Regions from separate parts of the Clostridium sp. 'deep sea' genome, predicted to be linked through region 2. Evidence: predicted binding sites of a transcription regulator. Region 2 holds the regulator's gene; the other holds the start of a gene.

Region 1 (6,613 bases), 1.8 Mb from region 2:
ACTATTTTTTTGCTTTATTTTAATGGTTTTTAAATGATTTTAAAATATTGTTTTCAATTTCATGCCAATTACATGATAATCTATATCTTATTTTAGTATTATGTTAGTTTTAATTGGGATTATAAATGCAAACTATAACCCTCTAATTTAAGCATTTGCTGTTTTAATGTTAAGCCACCTTTAGCTGAAAATCCCCCAGCACCCGTGCTAGCCAATACCCGATGTCAGGGTACAAATAGTGGTAGTTGATTTCTGGCCATCACTTGACCTACAGCTCTTGCTGATTTTGGTTTACCTAAAGCTTTAGCAATGTCTCCATAGGTAACTGTTTCACCATATCTACAGTTTTGCTGCAACCATAGTAAAACATTGCGAGTAAAATTAGGTAAGTGATTTATTTTTAAACGCTCTAAAAACTCAACTGGTTCTCCATTTGCATATTTCTGTAGCTTTATTGATAACTCTAACCAAGTTGCTTTAATTACATTCTGGGGCAAATCTCCACAAAGTGAAACGTATTCAATTTGTTTAGTATCATTAAAAACTATAGCTATCTCTCCCCAAGGCATTTGCTGCTTGAGGTAATACTTATTCACTTGGTGCTCCTTGGGCTAAATCCTTAAGAGATTTTATTACATATGTTATTTCTTCGGCTGTATTAAAGTAGCCTATACTTAAACGGATAGTACCTGTCTTTAAGGTTCCTACTGAGTTATGAGATAAAGGAGAACAATGTACCCCTGAGCGAGTCATTATGCCATACTTTTCGTCTAAAACAATGCTCATCTCGCCCATCTCTAGATTATTTATAGTTATGGATATTGTAGGAACTTGCTGTTTCACATCCCCAGAATAGTATATTTTAATATTATCTATTTGCTTTAAACCCGTTAAAAGCTGCTGTAAAAGCTGTTGCTCATGTTTTCTAATGATCTCTGTTTTAGTATCTAGGATAAATTGTACACCAGCGCCTAAACCAGCTATTCCAGCAGTATTTTGGGTACCACTCTCAAATTTTTCAGGCATATGATCTGGTTGGAATTGTTTTGTTGAACTACTTCCTGTACCACCTACTATTAGTGGTCTCATTTCTTTTGCTGCTCTTTTACTCAATACCATACCACCTGTTCCTGGTGGTCCATATAAAGCTTTATGTCCTGTAAAAGCTAATACATCTAAACCTAACTGCGTAAAGTTTATGTCACAGTAACCTGCAGTTTGAGCACAATCAGCAATAGTGTATATATTATGTTTTTTTGCAATAGCTGTTATTTCTGCCAGAGGCAAGATTGTGCCAATTATATTAGAAGCATGGTTAACAACCATAAGCTTAGTATTTGGCAATATTGCTTTTTCTACATCACTTATATTTATATGGCCATTAGTGTCCGCAGGGATCCATGTTATATCTATGTTTTTTTGCTGTTTTAGGGTTCTTAATGGTCTGCTTACAGCATTATGCTCCATACAGGTTGTTATAACATGGTCACCTTCATTAAGTAAACCCCTTAAGGCAGTATTTATAGAGTAAGTTATACCAGGTGTAAATACTATATATCGACTATCTTCTACATTAAAAAGTTTTGCTAACTTATTTCTTGTTTTAAACACTAAACGACCAGCCTGTAGTGAGCAATAATAGCTACCCCGGCTTGGACTGCAGCCAATGTTTCTTAATGTATTATTTATTGCATCATAAACAGTTTCGGGCTTAGTTTTAGTGGTTGAAGCGTTATCTAAATAATATTTTTTCATTTTTTATCCCTCTGAAGTTAAGCGTTCTTACAACATATTATAACATTAAAATACAATTTCAAAAAATATATTTAATACTATATATTGTGGCTTAGCATCATATAAGGTACAATATATAGTACACTAATCAATTATTTAGGGAGACGATGCCGATGATAACAAAAATTATTAAAAGAGATGGAAGAGAAGTAGACTTTAATATTAATAAAATTGCAGAAGCAATTTTTAAAGCCGCAAGGGCTGTGGGAGGTCATAACCGAGAGCTTTCAATAAGGCTTGCTCGCCAGGTTGTAGACACGTACGAAAGGTCTAACCAATTTAATGATATTCCAACTGTTGAAGAAATTCAAGACATTGTTGAAAAAACTTTAATAGAATTAGGACATGCTCGTACTGCTAAGGCATTTATTCTCTACAGAAAGCAACGTAAAGAGATTAGGAATTTAAAAGAATCAATCTTAAGTATTGGAAGTTTAATAGATGACTACATTCAAGACAATGATTGGCATGTAAGAGAAAACTCAAATATGGGATACTCTTTGCAGGGTTTAAATAATCATATAGCCACTACAATTACTAAACGTTATTGGCTTGAAAAGGTATATCCTAATGAGGTTAGTCGAGCTCATTTAGAAGGAGATATTCATATTCATGACCTCGGTTTATTATCTGTTTATTGTTGTGGTTGGGATATAGGTGACTTACTTAAAAATGGTTTTACAGGAGTAGAAGGAAAAATTCAAAGCAAACCACCACGCCATTTTAGAACTGCTTTAGGACAAATTGTTAACTTCTTTTATACCCTACAAGGAGAAGCTGCTGGAGCCCAAGCGTTAAGTAATTTTGATACCTATTTAGCCCCTTATGTTTTTTATGATAAATTAAGTTATAAAGAAGTAAAACAAGCTATGCAGGAGTTTATTTTTAATTTAAACGTACCAACACGAGTTGGTTTTCAAACTCCCTTTGTAAACATTACTATGGATTTGCAGTGCCCTAAATCTTTAGCTTCACTACCTGCTATTGTTGGGGGAACTGAACAAGATAAAAAGCTGGGTGAGTTTCAAGATGAGATTGACTTAATTAATAAAGCATTTTGTGAGATTATGACTGAAGGAGATGCCAGTGGAAGAATTTTTACCTTCCCTATTCCTACATATAATATTACGAGTGATTTAAATTGGGAAAACCCTATGATAAATAGAGTTATGGAAATGACTATGAAATACGGATTACCTTACTTCTCTAACTTTATTAATAGTGACCTTGATCCTGATGATGTTAGAAGCATGTGTTGTCGCTTAAGACTAGACAATAGAGAACTAAGAAGACGTGGTGGTGGTTTATTTGGAGCTGCTCCATTAACTGGTTCTATTGGTGTTGTTACAATTAACATGCCTCGCATAGGATATATGGCAACTACAAAAAGTGAGTTTTTAAACAGAATAAATGAGTTAATGAATATAGCGTGTACTAGTTTAGAAATTAAACGAAAAATATTAGAGAATATGACCAATAATGGTTTATATCCTTATGCTAAGTTTTATTTAAGAAATATAAAAGAACAGAACAACGAGTATTGGTCTAATCACTTTAATACCATTGGTTTAATAGGAATGCACGAGGCACTACTTAACTTTATGGGCAAAGGTATTGATACCACTGAGGGAAAAGACTTTGCCATTGAAGTACTAGACTTTATGCGTAATAAACTTCAAGATATGCAAGAACAATCTGGCATGATGTATAATCTTGAGGCGACTCCTGGAGAAGGTACAACCTATAGATTAGCTAAGCTAGATAAAAAGAGATATCCTAGCATTATAACATCTGGTAATGATGAACCTTACTATACTAATTCAACCCAGCTGCCAGTGGACTATACCGAAGATATTTTCACTGCTTTTGAAATGCAAGAGGAATTACAATCTCGTTATACGGGAGGAACTGTTCTGCACGGATTTTTGGGCGAAGCTATGAGCGATATAGCTGTTACTAAGGAACTAATTAAATCATTGGCAACTAATTTTAGAACTCCGTATTTCACTTTATCTCCAACTTTCTCTATTTGTCCTGAGCATGGTCATTTAAAGGGTGAACATTTTGAGTGTCCTCACTGTGGTTTAACTTGTGAGGTTTGGAGCAGAGTTGTAGGCTATTATAGACCAGTTCAATGTTGGAACAATGGTAAACGTGAAGAGTTTAAAGACCGAGTAGAGTTTGTAGTTGCTCAGTAGGTAGTATTATGATTATTGATTTTATGCCAGTATCATTTGTCGATTTCCCAGGAAATATAGCGACAACTGTCTTTATAGGTGGATGTAATCTTAACTGTTGTTACTGCCATAATTCCACATTATTAACTGCTAAAGAGGCCAATAAAACAGAAGAAGAGTTTTTAAACTATTTATTAAATCGCAAACACCTTATTAAAGGTGTTTGCATTACTGGTGGAGAACCTACTCTATGGCCCAACTTAATAAACTTTATCATGTTGTTAAAATCAAATAATTTTTTAGTAAAATTAGATACCAATGGTACAAATCCAAAAGTTTTGGAGACATTATTGCAACAAAACCTCTTAGATTACGTAGCAATGGATATAAAAACTACTCTAGCTAAATATAATGAGTTTGGAGCTAGTGAGAGTGATAAAGTAAAAATCACTAGTAGCGTTAACTTATTAAAAGCTAGTAACATTAAATATGAGTTTAGAACCACTATAATGGAAAGCCTGTATACAGACGCAGATGCACAGATTATTGGAGAGTGGTTAAGGGGTGCCCAAAAATATGTTTTGCAGGGTTATAAGTATAATGAGAATGTTTTAAATCCACAGCTGTGCTCAACAAAAAACTGTGAACTAAGTTACTTGGAACATTTACAGGAGAAATTACGTCCGTATTTTAACAGTGTTAAAATACGTTGCTAATTTTCACTTTTGAATTGGCACTTTTAGCAACAATATGGTATTATAACCACATTGCAATTGAATGGAGAGGTAAATATGCGAAAAAAATTTATGCTAATAATTTTAGCAGTATCTTTAGTTTTTACAATGGCTGCTTGCAAAAAAGAAGTTGCCCCAGACCCCAATAAAGTATTAGTAGTTGTGAATGATGAAAATATTATTCAATCCGAATTTGATATTGAATATACTAAAAATATTGAGTACTTACAAACTAATGGTACAACCTTAACTAAAGAACAGGACACTCAACTTAAAAACAATATTTTAGACTCAATGATTAGAGAAATGCTGATTGAACAGTATGCAGCTAAAGATGAGTATGAACCAACTCAAGAAGACATTGACAAAGCATACCAAGCTATAATCGACAATTATGAATCAGTAGAGAAATTTAATGAAGCTCTTAAAGAAGCAAAAACAACTGAAGAAGAGCAAAAAGAAATTCTTAAAAAGAAATTAAATACAGATAAATATTTAAATGACTATGTTAAAGAAAATAATCTATATAGTCAAGTGGTTGTAACTGACAAAGAAGTTGAAGATGAGTTTTTACGTATAGTAATGCAGTCTGGCAATAAAGAGTTAAAGCTTGAAGATGTAAAGGATTATATTTCAAGTCAAATAAAAAATGCTAAAATGAGTAAACTTATAACAACAATTACAACTACTTTAATGACAGAAAGTAAAATTGAAAATAAAGTTATATTTGAGTAATAAAACAGGGCATTGGGAAGTAACTTTCCAATGCCTTTTGTTTTGGGTGCTTTTGGCACATTGTACTTACACTAAATCCACAATTGTTCATTATTAATAATTATTAATTCTATTATTTCTCGCTAATTTTCTTTTTTCTTTTTTTGCCATATAGGCTGCCTCTTTTTGCAGTTTAAAATAATTATTTAACCTTGTTTGGGTGAGCTCTCCATATTCTATTGCCTGTTTAACAGCACAGCACGGCTCTGTTTTATGCTGACAATTCTTAAATTTACAGTGTTTTGCTAAATCTTCTATATCCTTAAAGGTATTACTTACAGCATTAGATACTGCTAATAGATGAAACTCACGCATACCTGGAGTATCTATTACTATTGCTTTATTTTTTAACACAATTAATTGTCTGTGTGTTGTAGTATGTTTTCCTCTATCGTCTTTTTCTCTTACCGTATTGGTTTTAAGAAGCTCTTCTCCCGCTAAATGATTAATTAAGGTAGATTTACCTACTCCAGATGAACCAACAAGGGCTATTGTGTTACCCTGCTTGCAATATTTGTTAAGTTCACAAATGCCTTCTCCTGTAACAGAACTAATTGCATGTACATTCACTGCTACTGCTATGTTTTTTACTTCATTTATTTTACTATCTTTGTCTGTAATTAAATCGCATTTAGTAAGAATGATAACAGGTATAACACCACTATTAAAAACCATTGTTAAATAACGCTCTAACCTGCTAAGGTTAAAGTCATTATTAAGAGAAATACAAATAAATAAGTAATTAATATTTGAGGCAATGATTTGCTCGTTTAGTTTATCTCCTGCCACTTTGCGAGAGAATTTACTAAAACGTGGTAATATATCGTAGATAATTGCGTTACTATTGCTGCATTGACTTTTTTTATAAACTACCCAGTCACCAACGGCTGGCTGACAATCAAAGCCATTTACAAACAAATATTTGCCAGTAATTGTTGCTGGTATCAAACCATGTTCACAATATACTGTAAATAAGTCTCTTTGCACAACAGCTACTCTGCCAGCTTTGTAGTTAGTTTGATGTTGTTTATTGTAGTTTAAAAGTGCTAATTTAAGTGATTCATTAAAACCTAAATCAACTAATGTTATTGTGTTGTTCAATAAAATACCTCCATAATTTTGTTGCCAACTTTA
Region 2 (6,613 bases):
AATTCGGAGATATCTTCGCGACAACAACGTTATTAGAGTTAGTAGATCTTTAAGAGATATAGCCTATAAGGCTTTGCAAATTAGAGACAAGCTTGTAACCAAAAATCGACGAGAACCAACTATAGATGAAATCTCCGAGGTATTAGAAGTCCCAGCTGAGCAAATAAACCTAGCACTAGATGCTATTCAAGAGCCTGTATCATTATTTGATCCCATTTATCAGGATGGGGGAGATCCTATCTTTATAATGGATCAAATAGGAGACGAAAAATCCAAAGATGTAACATGGATAGAAGGAATAGCAATTAGAGAAGCATTACAAAAACTAAACGATAGAGAAAAAAAGATTCTAAAAATGCGCTTTTTCTCTGGAAAAACCCAAATGGAGGTTGCCAAAGAGATAGGTATTAGTCAGGCTCAGGTGTCACGGCTTGAAAAAAATGCCTTAAATAGAATGAAAAAATTTATAAGCGTGTGAGGAGATTATGAAAAAGAAGTATTTTAAGTATTTAGCATATATTGTTGTAATTGCTATAGTTATAACATTATCTTTTGAACGTATAACAAACAATAGTAAATATAATGATATTATAAGGTTACATATCATATCTAGTGATTTAAGTAATGAAGCGAAAACAACCAAACTCTTAGTTAGAGATGAAGTGTTAAACTGGCTTAAAGAGCAAAAAATAAATTTACTATCACCAACCGAGGCAGCAACATTTATTTCAACAAAACTTAACCAAATTAAAGAAGTTGCTAACGATACCTTAAAGGCATTAGGATTAAGTCAAAATGTATCAATTCAATTTGGTAAAACCAATCTTCCTGCTAAAATGTATTTGGAAAAAGGGTTTATTTTACCTAGTGGACTATATAATTCGCTTAATGTCCGAATAGGAGACGCAAAGGGACAAAATTGGTGGTGTGTAGCTTATCCCACCCAGTGTTTAAACGAAAATACAGTATTAAAAATAAATGATAGTAAAAAAATAGTTTTTAAACTAAAAATCTTAGAGTGGTTAAAACAACAAGACTTAAATGCATATGAAGTATGTAAAAATGCTTTAATGTTTTACCAATTGCCATAAAGCAAAATGAGGGCTAATTATAGCTCTCATTTTTATTATAAAAGACTAACTAAGACATTAATATTTAAATAAGTAAGTCTTTATTGTAACAGTAAAATACCTTATACTAGTTTTAAAGACAATAGTGCCTAAATTTTAAGTAAGCAGTCTAAAATTAAGCACTAATACTAAAAGATAACTATGAGGTAATTAAATATGAAGAAAAGCATTATTATTTTATCAATTTTAATTATACTACTTACCATAATAACAACTTCCTTTGGTTTATTTTACACCGATGAAGGCAAATCATTTTACGTAGAAAATGTTAATGGAGATACTGTTAAAATTTTTGGCAATGGTATTTATGCTAATGAGAGTTATTTTAAAGCTGCAATAGATAAAGGAACAGATGCTATAATGTTACTTATTGTATTACCTCTGTTTACTCTTACAGTTTTACTATCCAAGAAGAATTCACTTAAAATAAAACTTCTTCATTTGGGTTTATTATCATGTATCCTTTATTATTCGGCATCAATCTCCTTTGCTGTAGCATACAATAGATTGTTTATTGTTTATTTACTGCTTTTTTCTGCAAGTTTATTTACATTTATAATTGAGATAAATAATATTGACCTAAAAAGAATGCAAGATAGTATTATATTAAATATACCCCATAAAAGTGTAATAATATTTTTAATGTTGGCTGGTTTATCTGTATTTGTATGGTTAATTGAAATAATTGGATCCTTAAAAACTGGTAATCCACCAGGTGTAATAGGCATAAATACCACTGAACCAACGTTTATATTAGACATTGGAATCATAGCTCCATGTGCATTTTATACGGCATTTTTAGTTTACAAAAAGAAACCAGTTGGTTATTTATTTGCAACAACGTTATTAACCTTAAATGCAATAGTGGGGTTAATTGTTATTTCCCAATCAATATTTCAACACTCATATGGAATATTAATTAGCTTAGAAGAGTTTATTCCATATGTAATGGTTTTTGTAGTTATGAGTTTAGCTGCCATAGTTATAAATACTAAAATAATTAAAAGTATTAAGAATTAACTCATGAATCTTTAATTTATATTAAATGAGTTAGCAACTCTCTACTACTCCTAACTAGTGTTTAATAATTGCATGTAAACAACTATAGCAGTATTGTCATAGCCTCTTCACTATCCGAATATTAATTATTAAGAATTAATAATGAGCTTAATGAATGGGATGTGTTTAACATTGAAATTATCTTCTTTAAGATCACAAGTTGTTATTGATATACAAAGTGGTGAACGCTTAGGTAATGTTATAGATTTAGATGTTGATTTTAGTACTGGTTTTATAACTGGTTTAGTAGTGGGTACTGACAATTCTTTTATGTCATTTTTTGCTAAAGATGACGAAAGGGTAGTGCCTTGGAATAGCATTATTAAGATCGGAAAAGACGCAGTACTTATTAATAGAGAGCAACACTAATACAAACCATGGACAATACCCATTAAAAACTTTATAATATTTAATAAAGAGTATGAAATGAGGAAGTTTTATGCGTTGTCCATTTTGTTTGTGTGAAGAAACAAAAGTAATAGATAGCAGAACAACAGAAGATAAACAATCTGTACGTAGAAGAAGAGAGTGTTTAGACTGTACAAAAAGGTTTACTACATATGAGAGAATTTATGAACTTCCAATCATGATAATAAAAAGTGATGGACGTAGAGAGGCCTTTAACAGAAACAAAATTGTTCATGGATTAATTAAAGCCTGTGAAAAACGCCCAATTTCTGTTTCAAAAATAGAAGAAATAGCTACAAAAATAGAGCAAAATTTACGTAATATAATGTCTGAAGAAATTCCTTCGGATCTTGTTGGTGAGGCTGTAATGGACGAGCTTCGAACTGTAGATGAAATTGCTTATGTTAGATTTGCTAGTGTATATCGTAAATTTGCAGATTTGGAACGTTTTAAAGAAGAGTTAGACCAATTACTGAGGAAAAAAAAAGATAACAACGAATAAAATAATTATCCTACCTTTTATATTTTTGGTGGGATTTTAAATTATGCATTATTATATTACTAAAAAAAGAGGAAATAATATGAGGAGATCCACTAAAACAGTTTCATATAGACCCCGTAGACCAGTTTCAAGAAGAAAAAAAAAGAAAAAGAAAATAAAAATAAAATTAATAGCATTTATTGTTGTATTAATCTTGGCTATAGTATTAATATTTTCTGCAGTTAAATCTTTATTTAGTAATTCTTTAATAACCCTAAATAAAATAACTTGGGGTAGTGAGTTAACCGTAGACTGTGCTTTTGTTTATAACAGCCATATAATAACTAGTACTAATGATGGTATTCTCCATTTAGTTGCTGAAGAATCACAAAACGTAACAAGTGGACAAGCAATTGCTAATGTAGTTAACGAAGAAAAAGAAGCAGAGCTTAAGCAAAAAATAGATGATCTTAATAATAAGCTTAAAGACTATGACTCTTCAAAATATACAACAACAACTGAAGTTACAGATGTAGAGACAATGCATAACACTGTGAGAAGCTTAATAAAAAGCTATAGATATTACCGTAGCTATAAAAGTACTGCTGGTACGACTAAAATTATGGACGAGATTCAAAAGGTTATGAATAGCTTTTACAAAGATAAAAATCAAACTGATAGTGAAAAGCAAAAATATTTAGAGCTAAAAGAAGAGCTTAACATTGCTCAAACCGATTACGACCACCTAAAAGATGAATTAATTGCCAAGAGTTCTGGTATTGTTAGTTATACACTAGATAATCTTGAAGAAAAGTTCGCTACCGATAGTTTTCCTTTAAGCGATCATGAATGGTTTTTACAAAAACAAAGTTTTAGTACAGCAAAGGATGGTGACACTGTAGTTAAAGAACAAAAAATAGCTAAAGTTATAGCCAATGATAAGTGGTTCATAATTGCTAGAGTGCCCCAAAAAGAATGTGAGAATTTTCTAAATGCTAATAACTTTACAGTTAAAGTAAATGAAGAAAATACTCAAGTAGTATTTCTTAACTCTGTGGCTGAGAAAAAGTATGTTTATTTTTATTTTCAAGTAAATGAAAAGCCTACTATTACAACTAGATATAACCAAGTTTTATTAGCAACAGAGCAAGTGGAGGGTATGGAAATACCCAAAAATGCACTCGAAAAAATAGATGATAAGACCTATGTATATCAAAAAAATGGTAAAGTATATGAAAAGGTAGAGGTTGAAATACTTAAGGAACTTACAGATAAAATACTAATTAAGAGCCTAAAAGATGGTATAAAAATCCTAAAAGATACATCTTATGTAAGGAGGTAATTAGGTGCGTACAAATGTTTTGCAAGTTAGGGAAAAAATAGAGAAAGCTGCGAGAGCTAGTGGTAGAAACCCTAATGATATAACCTTAATTGCTGTATCTAAAACCAGGGCCATTGCTGATATTCAAAGAGCTATAGATTGTGGTATTTTAGATTTTGGTGAAAATAAAGTACAAGAGCTACAGCAAAAAGTGCCCGAGTTACCTAACGTAAATTGGCATATGATTGGTAGTTTGCAAACAAATAAAGTAAAATATATTGTCGATAAAATTAGTTTGTTGCATAGTTTAGATCGGTTATCCTTAGCAAAAGAAGTAGATAAACGTGCTAAACAAAAAAATATAATAGTAAAATCATTAATACAAGTAAATGTAAGTGGTGAGTTAAGCAAACATGGACTAAATCCCACAGAAGTGCTAGATTTTTGTGATATAATCAGTGATTATAGCAACATAAAAGTACTTGGTTTAATGACAATAGCTCCTCAAACTAATAACCCAAGTGAAGTAAGGGAGGTTTTTAGAGCATTAAGAGAGCTTAGAGATTCGCTTTTTAATAAAGTACCTAAATCCATATCTCTTAAAGACTTATCTATGGGTATGAGTGGTGATTATGAGCAGGCTATTATGGAGGGTGCAACGTATGTAAGAGTTGGTACAAAAATTTTTGGAGACAGAATTTATAAGGAGAGGTAAAATGTTAAAAAATATTTTAAGCTTAATACTAGATTTATACTCAGTATTACTTTTGATTCGAATTTTATTTTCGTTTGCCACAATTAATGTTGCAAACGTAAGGCAAAACAATTTTATAATGACTATTAAAAAACTAACTGATCCACCACTAAAGCCGTTTCAGCGTATGATTGGTCCAGTACAGGTGGGTTCTATGTATTTAGATTTTGCACCATTAATTGTTTTGTTGATTATTAACTTATTACAAAACTATTTTATAAAATAGTATTAGGAGACACCATGGTTTATATAATAGCAATAATAGTATGGGGCTTAGACAGGTTAACTAAGTTTTTAATTGTAACAAACTTTAGTCTACGTGAATCAAGATCTGTACTTGGAAATTTAATATCTTTTACCTATGTACATAATGAGGGTGCTGCCTTTAGCATTTTACAGGGTAAAAGAATATTTTTTATCTTAACAACAATAATTTTAATAGCAATAATACTATATATGTACTACACCGTACTGCCCAAAACCCTTATAACAACCATAATTATTGGTACAGTATTAGGTGGAGCACTGGGCAATTTTTATGACCGTTTACGTTTTGGTTATGTTATAGACTTTATTGATTTTCACTTTTTCCCAATCTTTAATGTTGCTGATATAGCTGTAGTATGTGGTACGTTATTATTGGCTTGGCAGCTATGGATAATACCAGAAGGTGGAAAATAAATGTCGCAGAATACAATAAAACTGGTAGTAACAGCAGACCAAAATAAAACAAGGCTTGATACTTTTATAGCTAGTAATAGTGAGTTGAGTCGTTCGCGAGTACAACAGCTTATCAACGAGCAGTGTATTTTAGTAAATGAAAAATTAGTAAATAAGGCAAGCTTAAAGTTAAAAGAGAGTCAGTTGGTACTAATAAAAATACCAGAGGCAGTTGAAATGACTATAGACGCAGAGGATTTAAATCTCAAAGTGGTATATGAAGATAAGGATGTAATTGTTATTAATAAACCTAGTAACATGGTTGTACATCCTGCCCCAGGTCATTATGCAGGAACATTAGTAAATGGCCTGTTGTTTCACTGCAACGATTTATCAGGAATTAACGGGGTTATGCGACCAGGAATTGTTCATAGATTAGATAAGGATACTACAGGCTTAATTATAGTTGCTAAAAATGATTTTGCCCACGCCTCTTTAAGTGCCCAACTAAAACATAGGTTAGTATCAAGAACCTATTGGGCATTGGTACATGGGCATATTACACAAAGAAGAGGTATCATTAAAACATATATTGGTCGTAAACCAAACAATCGCATAAAAATGGCTGTTTTGAGAGATAAGGGTAAAGAGGCTATAACTAGATTTAAAGTAATAAAAGAGTTTAGTAAGTACTCTTTAGTAAAGCTAAAACTAGAAACAGGAAGAACTCACCAAATAAGAGTTCATATGAATTATATTGGACATCATATTGTAGGTGATGAGCTTTACGGATTATTAAA

Evidence for each region. The regulator NrdR, encoded in region 2, represses ribonucleotide reductase genes. The targets are predictions, from matches to a motif close to CACNANATNTNGTG.
Region 1: IMX26_RS14785 (ribonucleoside triphosphate reductase) is a predicted target of NrdR. The motif match lies at 1,831-1,844, and genes of this name have one in related genera.

Annotation. Positions count from the first base shown of each region.
Region 1 covers NZ_CP063353.1:3,169,940-3,176,552, reverse strand. The annotation lists gene IMX26_RS14795 (methylated-DNA--[protein]-cysteine S-methyltransferase) at 225-596, opposite strand; gene IMX26_RS14790 (aminotransferase class V-fold PLP-dependent enzyme) at 589-1,755, opposite strand; gene IMX26_RS14785 (ribonucleoside triphosphate reductase) at 1,908-3,992, shown strand; gene IMX26_RS14780 (anaerobic ribonucleoside-triphosphate reductase activating protein) at 4,001-4,687, shown strand; gene IMX26_RS14775 (SurA N-terminal domain-containing protein) at 4,763-5,440, shown strand; gene rsgA (ribosome small subunit-dependent GTPase A) at 5,534-6,580, opposite strand.
Region 2 covers NZ_CP063353.1:1,094,778-1,101,390, reverse strand. The annotation lists gene sigG (RNA polymerase sporulation sigma factor SigG) at 1-478, shown strand, start outside; gene IMX26_RS05195 (stage II sporulation protein R) at 486-1,091, shown strand; gene IMX26_RS05190 (hypothetical protein) at 1,287-2,150, shown strand; gene IMX26_RS05185 (YlmC/YmxH family sporulation protein) at 2,322-2,558, shown strand; gene nrdR (transcriptional regulator NrdR) at 2,629-3,099, shown strand; gene IMX26_RS05175 (HlyD family efflux transporter periplasmic adaptor subunit) at 3,179-4,420, shown strand; gene IMX26_RS05170 (YggS family pyridoxal phosphate-dependent enzyme) at 4,425-5,114, shown strand; gene IMX26_RS05165 (YggT family protein) at 5,116-5,379, shown strand; gene lspA (signal peptidase II) at 5,394-5,834, shown strand; gene IMX26_RS05155 (RluA family pseudouridine synthase) at 5,835-6,613, shown strand, end outside.